DNA from 3 places in the Bradyrhizobium guangxiense genome. Region 2 is predicted to be linked to each of the others. Evidence: predicted binding sites of a transcription regulator. Region 2 holds the regulator's gene; each other region holds the start of a gene.

The links. Region 2 encodes LexA, which represses DNA repair genes until DNA is damaged. Its sites were predicted from a motif close to TGTTCNNNNTGTGTTCNG; they were not measured.
Region 1: a site for LexA is predicted at 4,363-4,380, ahead of X268_RS06400 (PA0069 family radical SAM protein). Genes of this name have one in related genera too.
Region 3: a site for LexA is predicted at 2,862-2,879, ahead of recA (recombinase RecA). Genes of this name have one in related genera too.

What each region holds. Positions count from the first base shown of each region.
Region 1 is NZ_CP022219.1:1,356,055-1,364,107, forward strand. Features, by position in the region: gene X268_RS06385 (hypothetical protein) at 1-503, opposite strand, end outside; gene X268_RS06390 (acetate/propionate family kinase) at 586-1,776, opposite strand; gene X268_RS06395 (phosphoketolase family protein) at 1,778-4,192, opposite strand; gene X268_RS06400 (PA0069 family radical SAM protein) at 4,402-5,568, shown strand; gene X268_RS06405 (VOC family protein) at 5,591-6,046, shown strand; gene rnhB (ribonuclease HII) at 6,120-6,974, shown strand; gene X268_RS06415 (glycosyltransferase family 39 protein) at 7,144-8,053, shown strand, end outside.
Region 2 is NZ_CP022219.1:3,499,234-3,507,286, forward strand. Features, by position in the region: gene X268_RS16565 (S41 family peptidase) at 1-104, opposite strand, end outside; gene X268_RS16570 (alpha-hydroxy acid oxidase) at 424-1,557, shown strand; gene X268_RS16575 (HAD family hydrolase) at 1,581-2,210, shown strand; gene X268_RS16580 (hypothetical protein) at 2,380-2,586, shown strand; gene X268_RS16585 (molybdopterin molybdotransferase MoeA) at 2,804-4,015, shown strand; gene lexA (transcriptional repressor LexA) at 4,192-4,893, shown strand; gene X268_RS16595 (hypothetical protein) at 5,455-5,889, shown strand; gene X268_RS16600 (ComEC/Rec2 family competence protein) at 6,013-8,053, opposite strand, start outside.
Region 3 is NZ_CP022219.1:4,367,036-4,375,088, forward strand. Features, by position in the region: gene gcvP (aminomethyl-transferring glycine dehydrogenase) at 1-1,402, shown strand, start outside; gene recA (recombinase RecA) at 1,700-2,788, opposite strand; gene X268_RS20970 (hypothetical protein) at 3,374-3,712, shown strand; gene X268_RS20975 (hypothetical protein) at 3,949-4,149, shown strand; gene X268_RS39580 (hypothetical protein) at 4,293-4,460, shown strand; gene X268_RS20980 (DUF2798 domain-containing protein) at 5,128-5,385, opposite strand; gene X268_RS20985 (hypothetical protein) at 5,634-5,834, shown strand; gene X268_RS20990 (DUF6894 family protein) at 5,997-6,230, shown strand; gene X268_RS20995 (hypothetical protein) at 6,306-6,560, opposite strand; gene X268_RS21000 (hypothetical protein) at 6,667-6,963, opposite strand; gene X268_RS21010 (PaaI family thioesterase) at 7,327-7,791, shown strand; gene X268_RS21015 (PilZ domain-containing protein) at 8,031-8,053, shown strand, end outside.

The DNA.
Region 1 (8,053 bases), 2.1 Mb from region 2:
CTGTTGAGCTGCTTGTGCAGATCCATGACGAGGCGATGCAGGCTGTCGCCGCCCGCGTCAGCCACGCCGGTCAGACGCACGATGTGGGACAGCGCGATCTCGCCTGTCGAGGCGAGCAGGCCGGCCGCGCGGATCGTGTCGAGGCGTGCCTGCGCTCTCTCGCCTTCGCTCGCCGCACCGGCGCCGACGGCGCGGATCATGGTCGCGGCGTCGTCCGCGATCTCCTGCATCAGCTTCGCGAGTTCGGGAGCCGTGAGCCGACCCGGTCCGATCAGACGGGCGCCGCCGATCAGTGCTGCGATCCCCGCGGGGGCGATGCCCGCAGTCTGGCTCTCGACTCCAAGGTCGCTTGGGGGCCGACCCGGCTCTTGCGCGTGCTGGGCCGCCGCCTGCAGTGCGCTCATCCGCACCTTGATGCGGTCGTTGGCGGCGAGCCCTTCCGCCACCAGCGCGGGCAACAGGATGCCGCCTTGTCCGAGCTCTTCGATGATGTGGGTTTTCATGATCCGTCCGCTCGAAAATTGATGCTGTCCTTGTGCCGCGAAACCGCGGCCGCATCATTGCGGCAGATCATTCATAAAAATGTCACGTGGCGCCGCGTCCGCGGATCAGCGCTGCGCAATGGCGCGCAATCGTCATCTCTTCGTCGGTAGGAATGACGAAGACGTCGACGGCACTGTTGCCGTCGTTGATGCGCTCGCGCCCGTCGCCATTCGCCGCAGCATCGATGCGCACGCCGAGCCAGCCGAGCCGCTCGGAGAGCGCGCTGCGGATCTCCCCGGCGTGCTCGCCGATACCGCCGGTGAAGACGAGACAGTCCAGCCCGCCAAGCGTCGTCGCCATCGTCGCGACTTGCTGGGCCGCACGGAAAGTGAAGAGATCGACGGCCTCGCGCGCGGCGGTCTCGCGGCTCGCCAGCAGCGTTCGCATGTCGGCGGAGATGCCGGAGACGCCGACGAGGCCGGACTGGTGATAGAGCAGGTGCTGGACCTCATCCACCGACATCATCTCGTGCTGCAGCAGATAGAGCAGCACGCCGGGATCGATGGTGCCGCAGCGCGTGCCCATCATGAGGCCGTCGAGCGGGGTCAGCCCCATCGTGGTGTCGACGCTGCGGCCATCGCGGAGCGCGCAAAGGCTGGCGCCGTTGCCGAGATGCGCGATCACGGTGCGCCTGGACGCAAGCTGCGGCGCGAGCTCGGCAAGGCGGCCCGCGACATATTCAAAGGAGAGGCCGTGAAAACCGTAGCGCCTGACGCCGCGCTCTTCATACCGCCGCGGGATGGCGAAACGGTTGGCGGGCGCGAGCATGCTGTGATGGAAGGCGGTGTCGAAGCAGGCGATCTGCGTCAGCGCGGGCCGGATCGCCGCAAGCGCGCGAATTGGCGCGAGGCACCTCGGCTGGTGCAGCGGCGCCAGCGGCGTCAATGCCGCGAGCTTCGCGATGACCTCGTCGGTCAGCGCGACCGGACCTGAATAGTCCGGCCCCCCGTGGACGATACGGTGACCGACGGCCCGCAATGGGCGTTCGCCGAACCGGTCCGCGATGAAGGCGAGCACGTCGGCGAACAGATGACCGCCCTCGGCATCCGCCGCCTCTCTTCGCGTCTCGAACAGGTCTTCGCCCGCCGGACTCCTCACCACCAGCCGGGGTCTTGCCTCGTGCTCGTCGAGCAGACCCTTGCAAAGCAGGCTGGGCTCAGTCGCCGCGATGTCGAACAGGCCGAACTTGATGCTCGACGATCCCGAGTTGAGGACGAGGACCGTGTCAGACATGCTAGTCGCCGGCCTCGGTCGGCGTGTTGCCGCAGGAGCTATTGGGCCAGACCCAGTCGCGGATCTCCGGCATGTCCTCGCCATGCTCGCGCACATAGCGCGAATGCTCGATCAGCTTGTCGCGAAATTGCTGTTTGGCCTGCGCGGCCCTGGCTGCGAGCCCGGGCACGCGTTCGATCGCCTCGATTGCGAGGTGGTAGCGGTCGAGTTCGTTGAGCACGACCATGTCGAACGGCGTCGTCGTGGTGCCTTCCTCGGCAAAGCCGCGCACATGCATGCCGGCATGGTTGGTGCGGTTATAGGTCAGCCGGTGGATCAGATAAGGATAGCCGTGATAGGCGAAGATGACGGGCTTGTCGGAGGTGAACAGGCTGTCGAAGTCACGGTCGGACAGGCCGTGCGGATGCTGCTCCTTCGGTTGCAGCGTCATGAGGTCGACGACGTTGACGACGCGGATCTTCAGGTCCGGCAGCGCCTTGCGCAAGAAGTCGACGGCGGCGAGCGTCTCCAGCGTCGGCACGTCGCCGGCGCAGGCCATCACCACGTCGGGCTCGCCCGTTGCCCCCTCTGTCCCCGCCCAGGTCCAGATGCCGATTCCGGCATCGCAATGCGTGGCTGCGTCCTGCATCGAGAGCCATTGCGGCGCCGGCTGCTTGCCGGCGACGATGACGTTGATGCGGTTGTAGGTGCGCAGGCAGTGATCGGCGATCCACAGCAGCGTGTTGGCATCCGGCGGGAAGTAGATGCGGACGATATCGGCCTTCTTGTTGGCGACGAGGTCGACGAAGCCGGGGTCCTGATGGCTGAAGCCGTTATGGTCCTGACGCCAGACATGCGAGGTCAGGAGATAATTGAGCGAGGCGATCGGCCGCCGCCACGGCAGATCACGCGTGACCTTCAGCCATTTGGCGTGCTGGTTGAACATGGAATCCACGATGTGGATGAAGGCCTCGTAGCACGAGAAGAAGCCATGCCTGCCGGTGAGCAGATAGCCCTCGAGCCAGCCCTGGCAAAGATGCTCGCTCAGCACCTCCATGACACGGCCGTCCTGCGCCAGATGCACGTCATAGGATTCGATCGGCTCCATCCAGACCCGTTCGGTCGTCTCGAACACTGCATCCAACCGGTTTGACGCGGTCTCGTCCGGGCCCATGATGCGGAAGTTGCGCTCCTTGGCGTTGAGACCGATGACGTCGCGCAGGAATTTGCCGAGTTCGCGCGTCGCCTCGGCGATGACGCCGCCGGGCTGTCGCACGTCGACCGCGAAGCTGCGGAAGTCCGGCAGCTTCAGCTCCTTCTTGAGCAGGCCGCCATTGGCATGCGGATTGGCGCCCATGCGGCGGTTGCCGCCGGGGGCCAGCGCCTGAAGCTCGGGAACGAGGGCGCCACCTGCGTCGAACAGCTTTTCCGGCTCGTAGCTGCGCATCCAGTCTTCGAGCACTTGTCGGTGCGCCGGGTTTTCGCGGCAGCCTGCGACGGGGACCTGATGGGCGCGCCAAAAGCCCTCGACCTTCTTGCCGTCGACCTCTTTCGGGCCAGTCCAGCCCTTCGGGCTGCGCAGCACGATCATCGGCCAGCGCGGCCGCTCGACGCTTTTGCGTCCGTCCCGCGCGTGCTGCTGGATCGAGCGGATGCTGGCGAACGCGACGTCGAGCGCGTCCGCCATGGCCTGGTGCATCAATTTGGGATCATCACCCTCGACGAACAGCGGCTCGTGGCCGAAGCCGCGGAACAGATCGCGGATTTCCGCATCGCCCATCCGTCCGAGCACGGTCGGATTGGCGATCTTGTAGCCGTTCAAATGCAGGACCGGCAGCACCGCGCCGTCATGGACGGGGTTCAGGAACTTGTTGGAGTGCCAGGACGCAGCGAGCGGGCCGGTCTCGGCTTCGCCGTCGCCGACGACGCAGGCAACGATCAAATCAGGATTGTCCAGTGCCGCGCCATAGGCGTGCACCAGCGCGTAGCCGAGCTCGCCGCCTTCGTGGATCGAGCCGGGCGTTTCCGGCGCCGCGTGGCTCGGAATGCCGCCTGGAAAGGAGAATTGCCTGAACAGCTTGCGCATGCCGTCCGCATCGCGCGCGATGTCGGGATAGATCTCGCTGTAGCTGCCTTCGAGATAAGTGTTGGCGACCATGCCTGGCCCGCCATGGCCGGGGCCGCAGACATAGATCACGTCGACGTCAAGCGCGCGGATAACGCGGTTCAGATGGGCATAGATGAAGTTGAGGCCTGGCGTTGTGCCCCAATGGCCGAGCAAACGCGGCTTGATGTGCTCGGCGCGCAAGGGCTCGCGCAGCAGCGGATTGTCGAGCAGGTAGATTTGCCCGACCGAGAGGTAGTTTGCGGCGCGCCAGTAGCGATCGAGGAGTTCGAGATCGCCGCTCGCTGAGGCCGATTGTTGTTGATTTGTCATATTCCTGCTGACCTGCACCCGGCGATCGTCACCAACTTTGTTCCGGGACGATTGATCCCCGACCGGCATCAAACGAAATCGCGATGACCGGCATGTTGCGAGAGGTCAAAGGACCGCGCCCGAACTTTGGGCGGCTACTTTGCATGGGTTGTTTTTCCATTTTTCGTTTGTGTTCTTGATTTGTTCCTTTTGCATGCTATCTTGGCCTCATGAGTCCAGCAGCATCCTCTCATGCTCTCAAGCCCCCGCCGGTCAAGGCGCCCTCCGAGCCGGCGGGTGCGGGCTCTGACTTTCCGGAACTTGGCGTCGCGATCGAGCGTGTGCGCAGGCGAGGGCGGGGCGCCCACTCCAACGCCAGTGGCCGCTACGAGGCCGAGGCGCGCGTCGCCTTCGACGACGGCTGGCAGAGCCTGGAAGAGCTGCCGCCGTTCAAGACCACGGTCGGGGTCGACACCTCGCGCAAGGTGATCACCCGCAACGATTCTCCCGACATCGGCTTCGACCGCTCGATCAATCCCTATCGCGGCTGCGAGCACGGCTGCGTCTATTGCTTTGCCCGGCCAACCCACGCCTTTCTCGGCCTCTCAGCGGGGCTCGATTTCGAGTCGAAGCTGTTTGCAAAACCCGAGGCGGCGGCGCTGCTCGAGAAGGAGCTCGCAGCCTCCGGCTACGAGCCGCGGATGATCGCGATCGGCACCAACACCGATCCCTACCAGCCGATCGAGCGCGAGCGAAAGATCATGCGCGGCATTCTCGAGGTGCTGGAGCGTGCCGGCCACCCCGTCGGCATCGTCACCAAGTCGGCGTTGGTGGTGCGCGACATCGACATTCTGGCGCGGATGGCCAAGCGCAATCTCGCCAAGGTCGCGATCTCGGTCACCTCGCTCGATCCAAAGCTCGCGCGGACCATGGAGCCGCGGGCGGCGACGCCCCCGAAGCGGCTGGAGGCGCTGAAGCAGCTCTCGGACGCCGGCATTCCCACCACCGTGATGGTCGCGCCCGTGATCCCGGCGCTGAACGATTCCGAGATCGAGCGTATTCTCGATGCCGCCGCCCATGCCGGCGTCAAGGAAGCCTCTTATGTGCTGCTGCGGCTGCCGCTGGAGGTGCGCGATCTCTTCCGCGAATGGCTGATGGCGAACTATCCGGACCGCTATCGCCACGTCTTCACCTTGATTCGCGACATGCGCGGCGGGCGCGACTACGACGCGAAATGGGGCGAGCGGATGAAGGGTACGGGACCGATGGCCTGGACCATCGGTCGCCGCTTCGAGATTGCCTGCGACAGGCTGGGGCTGAACAAGCGGCGCTCGAAGCTGACGACGGATCACTTTGCGCGGCCGAAGCGGAACGGCGATCAGCTCAGCCTGTTCTGATCGGGAGTGGAAGAAGCGTCGCATGGCCAAGGAACTCACCGTGCCGGTGCCGCGGCTCACCGTCATCACGCTCGGCGTCAGCGATATCCGTGCCAGCATCGCTTTTTACGACGCGCTCGGGTTCTCGCGCCGGCTAAAGGTAACCGGCGAGGCGGTCGCATTCTACGATACCGGTGGTCCCGTGCTCGCGCTGTATCCCTGGGATCAGCTCGCGGCGGACGCGGCGTTGCCGGACCAGCCGAGGCCTTCGAGCTTTCGCGGGATGACGCTCGCCTGGAACTGTCGGACACGCGAGGAGGTCGATGCGGTGATGGCGTTCGCGCTCGGCAAGGGGGCGGCGCTGGTGAAGGCCGCACACGAGACCGATTACGGCGGCTATTCCGGTTATTTCGCTGACCCCGATGGCCATCCCTGGGAGGTCGTGGTCGCACCCGGCATCGACGTCGGCGAGGATCGGCGGGTGCACCTGGCGGAGTAGGGCAGACTGAATAGCGGGAATTGTGCCGGGTTCCCGGTTGCGCAGGCGGGGCCGCTTGCGCACGATCCCGGCCATGATTCGGGATAAGTCCGCGACCAAGCCGGCCAAAGCCGCGCCCAAGAAGGCTGCTGCGAAGAAGCCCGCGCCTGTTAAGGCGGCGAAGGCCGACGAGGCCAAGGCGTCGACGGGCAAGATAGCAGGCCGGAAAGGCATCATTGCCGTCGCCGCCCCGAGCTTTCGCCGGGAGCGCGCGCTGATCAAGCGCGGCGTCTGGCCGGTCGCCGGCTGCGACGAGGCCGGCCGCGGCCCGCTCGCAGGTCCCGTGGTGGCGGCTGCGGTGATTCTCGACCCCGACCGCATCCCGCGCGGCATCGATGATTCCAAGCGCCTGACGGCCGAGGAGCGCGAGAAGCTGTTCGACAAGATCTGCGCGACCGCGCAGGTCTCCGTTGCCGTCGCCTCACCCTCGCGAATCGACCGCGACAACATCTTGCGCGCCTCGCTGTGGGCGCTGAAGCGCGCCGTGGCGGCGCTGCCGGAGGCGCCACGCCACGTCTTCGTCGACGGCCGCGACCGGCTCGACACCGAATGCGATTGCGAGGCCGTAATCGGCGGCGACGGCATCGTGCTGTCGATCGCCGCAGCCTCCATCATCGCCAAGGTGACGCGTGACCGCCTGATGTGCGCGCTGGCGCAGGACTGCCCCGGCTATGGCTTCGAGCAGCACAAGGGCTACGCCGTCCCCGAGCACCTCGATGCCCTCGACCGCCTCGGGCCCTCCGTCCACCACCGCAGCTTCTTCGCCCCCGTCGTCGCCGCCCGCGCCAAGCACATGCCCTGGACGGTCGAGCCGGTGCAGGATTTGTTCTCGGTGACCGAAGTGCAGGTGGAAACGGGCGTCGAGATCGACGTCTCGGCAAATCTCTAACCGCTCTCCTTCCTCTGTCGTCTCTCTCCGCCTGCGAGCAGAGGGAGAAGAGAGACCGCAGGGGAGAGCGAGCACACCGAGATTGCCACGACGCGCAGCGCCCATTATCAAAACAGATGTGAGCGAATAGGGCCGGCTGGACGGGTTGGCTGCATCTTTCGGGCGTTGCATGCGGTTTACCTCCCTGGTCATCGAGCTCATTCGCGCCCGGCCGCGGCTGATCGTCTGGATCGCCGTGCTGCTGCAGGCCGCGATGTGGCTGTTGGTGGCGCTGGTGTTCTACCGCAGCCCGCCCGGCAGCCTCGCGACGCTGCTGGCTTTCGGACGCGAATACCAGGTCGGCACCGACCTCGGCCCACCCTTGCCGGTCTGGCTCGCCGACATCGCCTACCGCGCAGCCGGCGGCCACATGTTCGGCGTCTATGTGCTGGCCGAGCTCTGCGAGATCGCGACCTTCATTGCGCTCTATCATCTCTCCCGCGCCGTGGTCGGCCAGCAGCACGCGGTGCTCGCCGCGCTGCTGACCATGACGGCGCTCGCCTTCTCCTCGTCGGCGCTCGACTTCGGTCCCCTCGTCCTGGCCCGGCCGCTCTGGGCGCTGCTGCTGCTGCACTCCTGGCAGATCATCGGCCAGCGCCGCGGCAATGCCTGGTTCGCCTGGTCGATCGAGGCCGGCCTGCTGCTGCTGACGACGCCGGCCGCGATCTTCCTGCTGCTGCTGCTCGCCGTCTTCGCGATCTCGACCGCCGCCGGCCGCCGGACGCTGCGTGCGCTCGATCCACTGTTCGCGCTGATCGTCGTCGCGGTGCTGGCGCTGCCTTATGCGGTCTGGTTGATGCGCGCCGAGACGCTTGCCATGCCGGCCCTGCCGCAAGTCGCGGAGCTGAATGCCCGCGCCCTACACGCGGCCTGGCTGCTCGGCGGCCTCGTGCTCGGGGCCGCCGCGATTCCGGCGCTGACCTTTCTCAACACCAGCCTATTTGCCGGCAAGGGCGAGGAGCCACCGGTCATCTTTAGGCCGCCGGTGGAGCCGCTCGCGCGCAACTACGTCTATTTCTTCGCGCTCGCGCCGATGCTGG
Region 2 (8,053 bases):
GCTGCCGCCCGCGCCGCCCATACGCCGCCGTGCGGGCTCGCTACCAGAAGGGTCAGACACGCGCCGGTGAGCGTACCGAGAGGGAACAGCAGGGATTTCCGCATGGATGGGTTGGCCTTTTTGCTTTGGCGGTTCGCTTAAGCTTGCTCTCAAGACTTGGGAGGCGCCATGCAATTGGCGATCCAGTCCGTTTCTCACAATACCATTCTGGTTTCTTCAAGGCCGGGATGCCACGCCGGCGGGTCCTCCGCAGAAATCGCTTCGTTCGAGCCTAAACTTTTGGCAACGTTGCAGGACTGGTCTGCCCGCAAGGGGAATCGGTGGGCCGGTCCACGCCTCGCAGCTATGCGATTTTAGGATAGTTTTGGAGGGCTGGACGGGTTAGGCGATGACATAAGGCTTCAAATTCTCGGGAGGAAAACAATGAACGAAGCACCCCGCATCCGGCCGGAACGGAACGTCGAACTCGGCGCCAGCAACGAGCCGTTCCAGAACCTGCACGAATTCATCCGAAAGGCGCGGGCCAACCTGAACCAGAACGCCTGGGACTACATCGTCGGAGCCGCCGAGACCGAAACCACGATGCGCCGCAACCGCATGGCGCTGGACGAGATCGCCTTTCGGCCGCGAGTGCTGCGCGACGTCCGCAGGGTGGACGGCTCGGTTCAGCGGTTCGGCCGCCAGATGCGCCTGCCGGTCGTGCTCGCTCCCGTTGGAGCGCTCGAGATCTTCGATCCCGATGGCGCGGCGAGCGTCGCGCGCGGTGCCGGCGCCTTCGGTGCCGCCCATATGCTGAGCTCGGTGTCGGAGCCTGGCCTGGAGCAGACCGCGGAAGCTGCGCCCGATGCGCTCCGGCTCTATCAGCTCTATGTCCGCGGCGACGACGCCTTCGTCGCCGATGTCGTCAGCAGAAGCGAGAAGAACGGCTACGCCGCCTTCTGCCTGACCGTCGACACCGCTCATTACAGCCGTCGCGAACGTGACATCGCCAAGCGCTACGTTCGCGAAAGCCGCCTACGCGCCACCGGCGGCGATTTCCAGAAGGGACTGGAGTGGCGGACCGTGAAGATGATCAAGGACAAGTTCAAGATCCCGCTGATCCTGAAGGGCATCGCCACCGCCGAAGACGCCCTGATCGCGGTCGATCACGGCGTCGAATGGATCTACGTCTCCAATCATGGCGGGCGCCAGCTCGACCATGGCCGCGGTGCGATGCATGTGCTGCCCGAGATCGTGGAGGCCGTCAAAGGCCGCGCCAAGATCATGGTCGACGGCGGCATCTGTCGCGGCACCGACATCGTCAAGGCGATCGCAGCGGGCGCTGACCTCGTCGGCATCGGCCGGCTGCAATGCTGGGCGCTGGCGGCGGCCGGCGAAGCCGGCATCACGCGGATGCTGGAGCTGTTGGAGGACGAGGTGCTGCGCTGCCTCGGCCTGTTGGGCGCAACGTCGTTTGCCGAGGTCGACAGGTCCTGCCTGCATCCGGCGACCGCCACCAACGCGCCGAGCGTGTTCAGCGCGTTCCCGCTGTTCGACCACGAGCCTTATCGGTACTGATTGGCAGATCCTCAAATGAAAGGATGCATGTGACATCGCTCTCTCCCGGCAGCGCGGACGCGCTTTTGTTCGATCTCGGGCGCGTCGTGCTCGACATCGATTTCTCCAAGGCGATCGCCTGCTGGGCGGGACATGCCGGCTGCCAGCCCGAGGCGATCGTCGCGCGCTATGTGCGCGACGAGGCCTACCGGCTGCACGAGGTTGGCAAGATCAGCGACGAGGATTATTTCGCCTCGCTGCGCGCTTCATTGGGAATAGGCATTTCGGACGCGCAGTTCCTGGAGGGCTGGAACGCGATCTTCGCCGGTGAGATGCCCGACATCGCCGAGCTGTTGCCGCGCGCTGCGAAGCAGATACCGCTCTACGCCTTTTCAAACACCAACCGGCCACATGTCGACTATTTCTCGAAGGAATATGCCGACCTGCTCGGCCATTTCCGCGAGCTATACCTGTCGTCCAGCATCGGCTTGCGCAAACCGGATGCGGAGGCTTTCGACCATGTCGTTGCCGCGATCGGCGTGCCCGCCGAGCGCATCGTGTTCTTCGACGACCTCGCCGAGAACATCGAGGGCGCGCGGGCGCGCGGCCTGACGGCCGTGCATGTAACGTCGCCGCGCGACGTTGGGAACGCATTGAAGGCGTTGGGTATCTGACCCCAGAGATTCGTTACGCGAAGCCCGCGCCGGAAGCGCGTCCGGAACTAAATTTGCAGCAAATATGGAACCTGATCACTTTGTGCATTTTTATACAGAGTTCCCGGGAACGGAATACCACCCTCCGGACTCATGAGTCCGTTGGGACTTCTACACCGGACTCATCGACGTGCTGGGCAAAACCTACCTCACCAAGCAAGCCTCTCTCCTGCTTGAATTCGCAAGAAACACCTCGGATTCGGACCTTTCCGCCAAGCTGATCAGAAAGGCGGCCGACCTGAAATCGCAGGCCGACCCGCTCCCCGACAAGGATCAAGGGCCCAAAGCTCCAGACGTCGCGTTCGACCTCGGTACGGACGGACCGACCGGGAGTTGACCGATGCTGGCCGTGGCGCTTGTTTTTCTCGTTCTAGCCATGGCGATCCTCATGCCGGTTTGCCTTGCCTTCCGGATCATGCCCCGGCGGACGTGAGCTTCCCTCCTCCGCACTGAGATCACGCACGATAAATCATTCTGCGTGCTGCTTTGCCTCGCGCCTGCACTCGGCTAGAACTCTCCGCCATTTTATCGATGTGCTCAGCAGGAGTTCCGCCGTGGCCTTGATGCCGGTTTCCGACGCCCTTGCTGCGGTGCTGGCGGGGGCAGAGCCGCTGCCTGAGCAGATGGTTTCGCTCGACGAAGCCTACCACCGCGTGCTCGCCCATGACCTCGCGGCGCGGCGCACGCAGCCGCCGCATGCCATGTCGGCGATGGACGGCTATGCCGTGCGCGCGGTGGATGCGGCAATGATTGATTCCAGGCTGACTGTCATCGGCGAGGTCGCGGCCGGCCGGCCGTTCACCGGGACGGTCAGCACCGGCGAAGCCGTACGGATCTTCACCGGCGGCGTCGTTCCAGACGGCGCGGACGCGGTGGTGATCCAGGAGGACACCGTTGCGGACGGCAACAGGGTCACCATCAGGGAGGCCGCGATCGCCGGACGGCACATTCGCCCGGCCGGCGTCGATTTCCGCGAGGGTGACGTGCTCCTGCGCAGGGGAGCCCGTCTGACCGAGCGCGATCTCGCGCTCGCCGCTGGAATGAATCACCCGCACCTGCCCGTCCGCCGCCGTCCGAAGGTCGCGATCCTCGCCACCGGCGATGAGCTGGTGATGCCCGGCACCACGCCCGGCCCCGGCCAGATCGTCTATTCCAACGGTTACGCACTGCATGCGCTCGCCCGCAGCGAGGGCGCCGAGACCATCGACCTCGGTGTCGCCGCGGATACGCTGGAGGCGACCTCCGCCGGAATCCGCCGCGCCCGCGACAGCGGCGCGGACATCCTGATCACCACCGGCGGCGCCTCGGTCGGCGACCACGACCTGGTCCAGCAGGCGCTCAAGGACGAAGGCATCGCGATGGCGTTCTGGAAGATCGCGATGCGGCCAGGCAAGCCGATGATGCACGGGCGGCTCGGCGCCATGCGCGTGATCGGCCTGCCCGGCAATCCCGTGTCGTCTTACGTGTGCGCGTTCCTGTTCATGGTGCCGCTGATTCGTGCCCTATCGGGCCAAGAGGTGATTCATCATCGCCGCGAACGCGCCGTGCTGGGCCGCGATCTCGGTGCCAACGACCAGCGCGAGGATTACTTGCGCGCGCGTCTGGAGCTGCGCGACGACGGCACGCAAGTCGCCCTTCCCGTCAGCCATCAGGACTCCTCTCTGCTTGCGAATCTCGCTGCGGCACAGGTACTTCTCGTGCGCGCACCCTTCGCGCAGAAGGCCGAAGCCGGCAGCCCTTGCGAGGTGTTGCGGCTGCCGGTTTGAGCCGCGCGGCCACACGTATTCCGCGAGGTTCGCTTCGTTCACGGTAAATTAAGCAGTTGCGGAACACATATCGAACATATAGTGTCCGTTCATGATTTGTTTCGAGCATGTAGCGCCCTGTCGCTGAATTCACCGTCTCGGAATCGAACGACATCAACCGGGGGACTTTGGTCGAGATGTTAACGCGCAAACAATACGAGCTTCTGCGGTTCATCAGCGAACGTTTGAAGGAAAGCGGCGTGCCGCCCTCCTTCGACGAGATGAAGGATGCGCTCGACCTGCGCTCGAAGTCAGGCATCCACCGCCTGATCACCGCACTCGAGGAGCGCGGCTTCATCCGCCGCCTGCCCAACCGCGCCCGCGCCATCGAAGTGATCAAGCTGCCGGAGCTCCAGGCGGCCGCCGGCAACCGACGCGGCTTCACGCCAAGCGTCATCGAAGGCAATCTCGGCAAGGTGCGCGCGAGCACCAGCCCGCCCGCTGACGAGGGCGAGCGGCCCGTGGCGGTGCCAGTGATGGGCCGCATCGCGGCCGGCACGCCGATCGAGGCGCTACAGACCCGAAGCCACACCATCAGCGTGCCGCCTGACATGCTCGGCTCGGGCGAGCATTACGCACTCGAAGTGCGCGGCGATTCCATGGTCGAGGCCGGTATCCTCGACGGTGACATGGCGCTGATCCAGCGCAACGAGAGCGCCGACACCGGCGACATCGTTGTGGCGCTGATCGATGACGAGGAGGCCACGCTCAAGCGCTTCCGCCGCCGCGGCGCCTCAATCGCCCTCGAGCCCGCCAATGCCGCTTATGAAGTACGCATCCTGCCGCCGAACCGCGTGAAGATTCAGGGCAAGCTGATCGGACTTTACCGGAAGTACTGATTTGCGGACGCACTCGGTACAGGAACATCCGGCGCCTTGCGCGCCTTCGATCGGTACGCCGATCAGATATTGGAGCGGACGGATGTCCGCTCCGGCTGGATAGTCTTTCTGGTTCTGCACAGATTATCCGGCCCCTCCTCCACGGCCACGTCCTCAGCGGATCGCACGAGACAGCATCGCGTCACGGCCTCCGCGTTGGAGGGGACAGGCAAGTGCGTATCGCTTGAGTGCCGCTGTGACCGCCGCTGGTCGCACCACCGGCAGGCGGTTGCCGCGCAACCGCATCGTCATGTCTGCAACGCCCGGCGCAATGCAATTGCGCAGCACCGCAATCGTGCTGGCGATGCAGGCGTCGCGTTTGCCAGCCGTTGACACGTGCCGGCCAAATGCGCGGCAGCGGGCTTTGTTCCTAGCGAATCCGGGAAAGTTAATGTGATCGCGGCGCGCAGATCACAGCCGCAGATTCGCCTTCAACCAAGCAGAGCTTTGCGTCCTTACTCTGACAGAGGCCTGTGCCTCCAAGAGAGGTGCGGGTCGCTTTCTTCGCATGAGGAGCACCCGATGTGTGACTATAGCCTGCATGCCGTCGCGACGCGCCCCGCGGAAGTCGGCGAGACGATCGTCACGACCACGTTCCGCGGCACCTCGACACGCGGCTTCGCCTCCGAAGCCGATCTCTCCGTTGCGGTCTGCCTGCTTCCAGGAACGGAGCTCGCCTTCGCCGACAACGTCCGTTACGACAACCGCTGGATCTGGACGCGCACCGTCAATTCCCGCGTCGGCAAGTTCGGCAAGATCGATCCGCACATTCCCGACCGCCATCACGACGCGATCGAATTCCCTGACGGCAAATACGTGCTGGTGACGCAGCTCGTCGAAGGCCAGCGTGCGACCGTGCTGCAGCTGCCGGTGACCCAGCCGGTCGGCGAGCGCGAGCACAAGCCGCAGAGCATCGCCGACAGCCGGCCGCCGGTCACGCGTCTGCCGATCGGCTGACGCCGCCCCGGCCGCAAGGTCGAGGCTAAGGAAATGCCGTCGCCGGCCGAGGCCGGCGAGATGGTATGGCTTGCGTCTCACGGAATCCCATCGGACCGTCCCCCTTTCCCCTCCCCTCCATCCTCAATCGTCGGCCTGCAAGTCGGTCTCCGTTGGCGTTGCGTCGCGGTTGCGGGGAGCCGTCCTCGGCGCAAGACTGCCGTCGAACTCGCCTTCGCCGGCACCGGCCGGCAACCACGGGCGGTTGGTGCCTCTCGCCCTCACCGCCTGGACGGAAAATCCGTCACCACGCGGCGTGAGCGCCAGCGCGCCCTGGCGAACCAGCCGCTGCCGATCCACCACCATCGCCGCGCAATCGGGCGGCGCGGGCCGTGACGTCACCACCAAGGCGGCGCGGCTGCAATCGTCCGCCAACGCATCGATGCGCAAGGCCAGCGCGACCAGCCGCCCGTCGGCGAGCGGCGTGACGCAGCCGGCCTCGTCGCACGATATACCGTCGGCCAGCGCGCTACTGCCGGCATCGCGCGGATCGGCGTCGGCCGCCAACCACTCCCTCAGCAGGAAATTGTCCTTCCCAGCCCTGATCAGGTGCAAACGCCCGTCCCCGCCCCGCACCGCGACGCTCGCGCCGTCCCCGGCAATCAGGACATCGGGCTGCCGCACCGAAAGGCCCCAGGCGATCGAAGCCAGCAGAACCACGGCACCGGCCCAGCGCAAGGGCGTGCGCAACAGGCCCATCACGATGATGCCGAGGCTCGCTCCGACCAGCGGCGCAATACTGAACGCGGGGATGTGGCCGACCGCGCCCGGCAAGGCCGCCACCCAGCGCGAGACCGCAACCATCCAGTCGATGCCCAATCCCATCAGCCACCAGAACGCGCCATCGAGCCCGAACGGCGCAGCCAGCAATCCCAACAGTCCGGCCGGCATCACCAGTGCAGAGACCACCGGCATCGCACCGAGATTGGCGAGCACGCCGTAAGGCGTGACCCGATGGAAATGGAAGGCGGCGTAGGGCGTGGTCGCAAGCCCCGCGATCAGCGAGGCCAGGAACAACATCGCGATCTCGCGGCCGCCCCACAGCGCGACGCGCGCTGTCGCCGAATGGTCGGGCGAGGCAAGCAGGTTCGGCATGCCGATCTGCACCAGCGCCACCAGCCCGAGCGTTGCTGCAAACGACATCTGGAAGCTCGGATGCACCAGCGCCTCCGGCGCGACCGCGAGCACGATCAGCGCCGCCACGGCCAGCGTACGGAAGGTGATGGCGCGCCGATCGACCATGACCGCGATCAGCACCACCGCCGTCATGAAGAACGATCTTTGCGTGGCGACCTCCGCGCCCGAGAGCAGAAGATAGAACGCCGCCGCAACCAGCGCCGCGGCCGCCGACCATTTCTTGATGGGAAAGCCGACGGCGAGACCCGGGATCAGCGCCAGCAGCGCGCGCACCGCGAAGAACACGACGCCGGCGACGACGGCCATGTGGTAGCCCGAGATCGAAAGCACGTGGCCGAGCCCCGAGACGAACATGGCATCGTTGACGGGCGTGGAAATCGCATCGCGCCGCCCGGTGAGCAGCGCTGTCGCGATCGCGCGGTCGTCGCCCTCGAGCGTGGCTCGGATGCGGGCGTCGATCGCATCGCGTAGGCCCTGCATGAAGGCGGCGTAGCGCAGCCGCAGGCCTCCGGCGTCCGGCGGCACCGCAGCCGTGATCGCGCCCATCACGAAGCCGGAGGCGCCGATGCCCTGAAAGTACATATCGCGCGAAAAGTCGTAGCTGCCGGGGCGGACCGGCGAGAGCGGCGGCATCAGCCGCGCCCTGAGTTGCACGAAGCTGCCGACCTCCGGCGCGGTGCCCTTACGCACGGACAGGCGGACCCGATCGAGCTTGACGTCGCTGCGCTGCGCCTCCATGGCGGTGACGCGCAGCACGAAGCGATCGGTGCGCTCGCGGATGTCGCGCGTCTCGACGAAGCCCGACAGGGACACTGAATAGAGCGGCTTGGCCAGCACGTTGTGCGCGATGCGCGCGGTCTTCCAGGTCGCCACGGCAACCCCCGCCGCGATCGCCGCGATCATGATCGCCGGCGCAAACAGCCGGCTCCGCCGCAACAGGATCGCGCCGAGCAGGGGCGCGCCCGCCGTGGTCGCAACAAGCCACAGC
Region 3 (8,053 bases), 870 kb from region 2:
CGCGCTCGACCGCGCCATGATCCCGCTGGGATCCTGCACCATGAAGCTGAACGCGACCACCGAGATGATGCCGCTGACCTGGCCGGAGTTTGCGACGCTGCATCCGTTCGTGCCGCGCGAGCAGGCCAAAGGCTATCATGCGCTGTTCGCGCGGCTGGAAAAGTGGCTGTGCGACATCACCGGCTATGACGCGATCTCGCTGCAGCCGAATTCCGGCGCGCAGGGCGAATATGCCGGGCTGCTCGCGATCCGTGGCTACCATGCCGCGCGCGGACAGAGCCATCGCAAGATCTGCCTGATCCCCTCCTCCGCGCACGGCACCAACCCGGCCTCGGCCGCGATGGTCGGCATGGACGTGGTGGTTGTGTCTTGCGAGAAGAACGGCGACGTCGACGTCAATGACCTCCGTGCCAAGGCGGAGAAGCATTCGGGCAATCTCGCCGCGGTCATGATCACCTATCCCTCGACCCACGGCGTGTTCGAGGAGCACATTCGCGAGATCTGCGACATCGTTCACGGCCATGGCGGCCAGGTGTATTTGGACGGCGCCAACCTCAATGCACAGGTCGGCCTCAGCAGGCCCGGCGATTACGGTGCCGATGTCAGCCACCTCAATCTGCACAAGACCTTCTGCATACCGCATGGCGGCGGCGGCCCTGGCATGGGCCCGATCGGCGTCAAGGCGCATCTCGCCCCGTTCCTGCCAAGTCATCCTGAAAATCGTCATCCCGCAACCAAGGCCGATGCTCCGGTCGGCCCGGTCTCGGCCGCGCCGTTCGGCTCGGCCTCGATCCTGACCATCTCCTACATCTACATCCTGATGATGGGCGGCGAGGGCCTGAAGCGCGCGACCGAGATCGCGATCCTTAACGCGAACTACATCGCAGCACGCCTCGATCCGCACTTCCCGGTGCTCTACAAGAACACGAAGGGCCGCGTTGCCCATGAGTGCATCGTCGATCCCCGTCCGCTGAAGACGACCTCGGGCGTCACCGTGGACGACATCGCAAAACGCCTGATCGATTACGGCTTCCACGCCCCGACCATGAGCTTCCCGGTGCCGGGCACGCTGATGATCGAGCCGACGGAGTCGGAATCCAAGGCCGAGCTGGATCGTTTTTGCGATGCCATGATCGCGATCCGCAAGGAGATCGCCGAGGTCGAGGCCGGCCGCTTCAAGATCGAAGCTTCGCCCTTGCGCCACGCCCCGCACACCGTGCACGACATCGCGGACGATGCGTGGAATCGCGCTTACACCCGCAGCGAAGGCTGCTTCCCCGACGGCGTGTCGCGCACCGATAAATATTGGAGCCCGGTCGGCCGCGTCGACAACGTCTATGGCGATCGTAACCTCGTGTGCTCGTGCCCGCCGGTGAGTGATTACGCAGAAGCCGCGGAGTAAGACGCGACGGAGTTCTCGCAGGGTGGGCAAAGCGTCAGCGTGCCCACCACCTCGCGCCTGTTGGAAGATGGTGGGCATGGCGCTTACGCGCCTTTGCCTTCCCTACGGCACTTTCGCCGTCTCAATGATGATCCGGCGAGCCGCGATGACGTCGGATTGACTCCAACTCTCGACGATCCCGGCCTCAATAATTGATCCGGTATCTCTTGTATCACCAAACGAAACGGGCACCGAAGACGTCGGCAACTCAACGTCTTCAGCGCCCGCTCCTCGCGAAAAACTTTTCCGCGCTAAGGCTTACTCGTCTGCCGGCTCCTCACCGTCGGCGTCGCGCTCCGGCGTGCCGGCCAGAACCTGCTCGGCGATCAGGCCGGAGTTCTGGCGGATCGCGGTCTCGATCTTGGCGGTGATGTCGGGGTTGGCCTTCAGGAACGCCTTCGAGTTCTCGCGGCCCTGGCCGAGGCGCTGGCTGTCATAAGAGAACCAGGCGCCGGACTTCTCGACGATGCCGGCCTTGACGCCAAGATCGAGGATCTCGCCCATTTTGGAGACGCCTTCGCCGTACATGATGTCGAACTCGACCTGCTTGAACGGCGGCGCCAGCTTGTTCTTCACCACCTTGACGCGCGTGGTGTTGCCGACGACCTCATCGCGCTCCTTGATCGCGCCGATGCGGCGGATGTCGAGGCGGACGGAGGCGTAGAACTTCAGCGCGTTGCCGCCGGTGGTGGTCTCGGGCGAGCCGTACATCACACCGATCTTCATGCGGATCTGGTTGATGAAGATCACCATGGTGTTGGACTTGTTGATCGAGGCGGTCAGCTTGCGCAGCGCCTGGCTCATCAGACGCGCCTGCAGGCCCGGCAGCGATTCGCCCATCTCGCCCTCGAGCTCGGCCTTCGGCACCAGCGCCGCGACCGAATCGACCACCAGCACGTCCACCGCGCCGGAGCGCACCAGGGTGTCGCAGATTTCCAGCGCCTGCTCGCCGGTGTCGGGCTGCGAGATCAGGAGCTCGTCGATGTTGACCCCGAGCTTGCGCGCATAGACCGGGTCGAGCGCGTGCTCGGCGTCGATGAAGGCGCAGATGCCGCCCTTCTTCTGCGCTTCCGCCACCGTGTGCAGCGCCAAGGTGGTCTTGCCCGAGGATTCCGGCCCATAGATCTCGACGATGCGCCCCTTGGGCAGGCCGCCGATGCCGAGCGCGATATCGAGCCCGAGCGAGCCGGAGGACACCGCCTCGATGTCCATGGAGCGGTCGTTCTTGCCCAGCTTCATCACCGAGCCCTTGCCGAACTGGCGCTCGATCTGGGAGAGCGCGGCGGCCAGAGCTTTACTCTTGTCCATGGAAGATCCTTCGACGATACGCAGGGCAGTTGCGGACATTGGGTCGTGCTCCTTATGGCGAGGATTCGCGTGGGGGACAAACGGTTGCGAGGCGGCTCGGCGATAAAAGCAATGTACCCTATTTGTTCTAGGTTCGCAATATGTTCTTTCGCGGATTTGATTTGGGTACTGCGGACCGCACCTGCGGGTCGCACTCTGATCGTGTCCGGTCGATGAGGACTTTGATTGATGCGGTCCTGCCGCTGGAGCGGGTGCGGGAATCGAAAGGGGCCACCTCGCGGTAGCCCCTTGCCGATCGCAATAATTGTTCGGGATGAAATACCAGCCTCGGCTTACCAAGTTTTCCCGACGTATCGAGTTCCGGCCATATCGAATGTGAATCGATATCCTAATTTCGCATCGCGGGCGTCCTGATTACGACAGCACCTGAATCGGAGCTGTTCATATTTAAGTCCGGGCGCCATAGGTCTGCGCGGTTCGATTATCCGGAGGCCGTAAGCGCCGCGCTATTCGTCGACGGGCCGCGGCGCCTTCTTGAGGCACCGGGTTCCAGATTCGACTCGCCTATCCCGCGATCCCGTAGCAGCATGGACATCGGCTAGGCGCAGCCAAGGGAGTGCACCGATGGAAAGATTCATCGCCCGTGCGAATGTCGATCATTACCTCGATCTGCTGAAGGTCCCGGACATCTCGACCCATACGAGGTCAACGATCACGAAGCTTTTGATCGAAGAGGAAAACAGGCTTGGCCGCGAGAATGCGCAACTCGAGTTCGCCGAGAGCAGGGCTGCAACGTGCCGGGAGCGCGCCGACCGACAAAGGCGATTGATGGATTCATTCGCCCCCGGTTCGGACGATTGGGTGCGCGCTGAAAGGCTGTTCGTCAATTTCGAATCACTTGCCCAGTTCGTCGAAACCTTCTGTCACCAGATGCGCCGCGACGTGAACGATCGTCCGCTGTGAAGCAGACTGCCTCCGATGCAGGGCTTGTTCGCGGCCGCGCCCGATGTCGTCGGGCGGAGGCATTGATGGAGTTCTGAGGCTCATTTTCGGCTGTCGGTGCCGTTGTGCACACAATTGGACAGACGCCGATCCATCAATGGCCCTTAAATCGGCTGTCACCGCACGGACCGCGGCAGCTATCGGTGATGAGGACGCCGATCGCGCTCCCGCCTTCCTCGCACGGAAAGCAGCGTGCCATGTTCAAGCGGCGACGTTTCAGGCAACAACTGACCCTTCAGGATCGGCTCTCCGCATGGGTGAAGCAGGTCAAGGAAGACGCCGCCAGGTTGCCATCCGGCCCCGAGCGGGACGCTCTCCTGAAGAAGGCTCGCCAGGCCGAGTTGGCAAATGATCTGCACGATTGGGTCAAATCCCCCGGGCTGCAACCGCCGAAATAGCAGCGCAGCTACGGCGCCCGGCCGGACCGAAGCTGACCTCCATCAAAGACACAGCCGCCGTCATAATTCCGTAATCCTGCGGCAACCTTTTCGCGGTCTCCGGCCTTCTCCCGGACGAGACCGACATTCTGGGGATCTCAGTCATGGCGCAAAACGAGCACCGCGAAACGATCAAGCGCAATCGCCTGCTGCAGGCGGCGCATGAGGAGATGATGAAGTTCGAGCGCAAGGAAAACGAATTCCGCAAGAAGGATCGTGAGGAACGCGCCAGCGAGCTCCATCTTTCCCTGAACGAAATCAATATCCACTAGGTCCCGGAGCCCGGTTCGTAGCCCGCAACGGTTCGCCGCCGAGGCGGCTGACGTCGCGCCACCCGCGACCTCGCTGACGCTGGCCGGTTTCGGCCCCGGCGCGTCATCGCATGGCGACGCGCAAGGCCCGAGAGAGCGGGCGCGCGCAGTTGAGGTATCTAAATACTAACCTTAAGCCATTGAGACAGCGAGGACATTTCCATGCTGCCTACTGTGCATGGGGTTGTTTTCCAGTTTTGAGCATGGCGGCGTGCCCGCGCCCCCGGTCACCGCAGAGCGCGGCTGCCCCCCGCCGGTCTTACAGCAGCGCGAGCAGCACGAGGCCGATTACCAGCACCACGAAGCCAGCCGCCGTCGCGGCGGCAAATGACCGCTCTACGTTATCCATGATGCCACCCCGTTGCCGGCGTGCCACGTTTCCCCCATGGCTGCGCCGAACGATCCGGAATCTTGCCGACCGGTGTGTCCGCAGTTGTGCGAACGGATGTCGAAATTGAGACGGGTGCGGGGCCAGTCTGCGGCCCGCGAGCGGCGCTCGGAAACCCGCCGCCTGTCAGGCTGCCGTAAGCGGAGCCGGCTAGGATGACGCGGCTATGGTGTTGCAGCCCAGCACCTCAGCCTCCAATAACTTCTCTGCCCCGCTTGGCTCTCTCCAGGCGGGGCTTTTTCATGCCTGCCGGCCGGCTCGCGGATCCCTCTCGTCCCGCGTCAGAAGCAGCGCGAAGGCGCGGATCGCCGGCGCGGCCAGGAGCACGATCGGCAACATCGCGGCCCAGGCGATCAGCCACGACACCATCCAGTGCGCGACGAACGTCATCGCATTGTCTGCGGGAAAGCTGGCGATCCCAGCCGCGATCAGCGAGGTCAATCCGGACTGGATGATGCCGAACACGAAATGACTGTAGCGGCGGGGAATGCCGAGCATCGCGGGCCCTGTTGCGTAACCGTCATCAGACCAAGCAAGGCACGTGCCGCAGCTTGCCGGGAATCAAGACCCCGTCCAGCGGGCGCCATACGCGGGTGTCGATCTCTACGACCGGCAACCGGGGGCGCAGCCCAGGAACTTTGTTCATGGACGGAGAACCACGGGGTCAGACAGATTTTCCTTGTCTCCGGAATATTATTGCGACCAACATGTTAGCCGTGATGGAGAGTGAATCGTGGGAGGTCGCCATGAATCACAGGGGCGTCGAGTTCACCATCGCCAAGACGGCGATTCCCGGAATCTGGCAGTGGCAGTTCCGCATTGGCGAGCAGGTCAAGACCGGCAAGACCGAAACGAAAATTGACCTGCTCGCGGTCCGGCGCGTGCAGCTGCGGATCGATCGGGAGCTGAAGCGATCGGCGGGAGGACGGTCCGAGCCGGCCGGATAAGAATCGGGCTTACCGCGCCTTGTGCGCCGCACCGGGCCGGCAGGACCCGGCGGCCGCATCATCCGTAGCCGCCCGGAATTGATCTGACGCCGGTTTGGGATTGGACTGCGCGTGCTCATGGCCTTGGGGACGAGGCCATTGCGTGCGCGATCGGTGCCAGCCATGCCGCTCTTTTTCTTCCGAATCCGAAATGGCCGTTATTCCGGCTGCGCGGATCAGGCGACGGAATTCGCCGATCGCGATTCCGCCTGGAAAGAAATGACCAGCGTCTGCGCCGACATGACCGCCGGCATTGCCCGCAAGCTCCAGGAAAATTCCGAATGGCACATGGAGCTGCTGGACGAGGCCAAGGAGCCCGTGTTCCGGATCCGCATCGTTGCCGAAACCCTCGACTAGCAGGACTTCCGCATCAAGCCTGCCCTCATGCGCGATCCGGAAGACTGCGCAGCAATCTTCCGCAAGGATCGCGCTTTAATCCGCGCTGGGCAGCCGCCGCATCGTGAACTCGATGTCGCCGCCGGGCAGTTCGCGCCAAGTCTCGACCGCGCTCATGTAGCCGGCCTTGGGGTAGCGGGCGAAGAAGGCCTGCGCCCGTTGCCGCGCCGCCGCGCGCGGCAACGTGAAGGTCTCGCGCAGATAGCCGTCGCCGACCGTTGGACCGGGCTTGCCGGCCGTCTTACGCCGGCGCGCCATCCGCTCGGCGAGATCCCGCGGACGATCGGCCATGTCCTGCCCTCCTCTACGCACAACGCTCACGGCCAAATGTAGGACGCGGGCCGGACGAAGAGGAGTCCCGTCCGAACGGCTATTGCCGCCCCGAACGGAGCCACCGTCAGTTGGCGGCCGTGCCGCCCTTCGACTTCTTCGGCGCGCTGGTTGCCGCCGATGCCTTCGGCGCCGGCTGCTTCGGCGGATCGGAGCGCATCCCGCCCCAGGGATCGTTGGACGCTTTGGAATCCGGAATCTTCTTCAGCGTTTCCTTGTAGGCCTTGTCGCGCTCGGCTTCCGCGGCTTTCTCCTCGGGGGTCTTGCTCGGGGCGTCCTGCAGCAAATTGAGATTGGGCATTTGCGCATAGGCAGGTCCCGCCAGCACGACGGCCAGCACCGCGGCCAAACGGAAAAGCTTCATTCTCTGCTCCTTGATCATCCCTGGGCACGGATCGCCCGCGCTGTGTCATCCTGGTCGCCGCCGGTCGCGATCGCCGGGCCCCGCTAGAGCCGATCCGACCTGCACGATTTCGGCCCATGCAGCCAGTCGTCCCAGATCGGGCCGCATCTGGTGCACCCGCTCAGCGCGAGGCCGAGCGCGGCCATGGAAACAACAAGGACACACCGACGCAACATCATCCACCCGTACCCAAGCCAGGCATCATACCGGGCCAAGTCAGGCATTTTCAAGCCGACCGGACCGGCGCGAGACCGGGTGACTTTGCCGCGCCGGTGCGCGCACAATGGGGCGAAACGTCCCGCAATACAGGAGAGTGCGACAGCAATGCAAATGCAGCCAGACGCCGAATTCGGCCTCGCCGACGCCAGGCGCATCCTCGGCGAGGTTTTTGCGCCCTGGGTCCAGGATCTCGACCTCGCGGTCGAGCGCATCGAGCACGCGCAGCCGGCGGATGTGCCGGACTGGCAGCCGGGCGCGCTGCTGCGCATGCCGTTCTCGGAGCGGCTGTGCCGGAACGGCGGCGTGGTCTGCGGCCAGGCCCTGATGGCGCTCGCCGACACCGCGATGGTGATCGCGATCCTCGCCGCCAATCGCGGCTATCGCCCGATGACCACGGTCGACCAGACCACGCATTTCATGCGCGCGGTCTCCTCAATGGACGTGCTGGCGGATGCGCGCGTGGTGCGGCTCGGGCGCACCATGAGCTTTGGCCGCGTCACGCTGCTGTCGGCCGGCGACAACAAGCCGGTCGCAATGGTGTCCAGCGCGTTCGCGATGTTGCCGGGATGATCCAAAGAGCGAGAGCCGCGTGAGCGCAAAGCGCATCGCGGCTCTCCGTCACGATCGCATCATCTCCGCCGGCGCGGAGCGCCATAAAGGAAAGGCTTGCGGTAAAATGGGCGGGGAAACTCTCCGCTCGAACGTCGTAAACGAAGTCTGAATCGCTGTGCAAAGAGCATCAGCATTGAGTTTAGTTCAATGTAATTTCTATGGACTACTCCAGAGATCATCACGATGGATTGACACCGATGATCGAGAAGCGGACAGCACA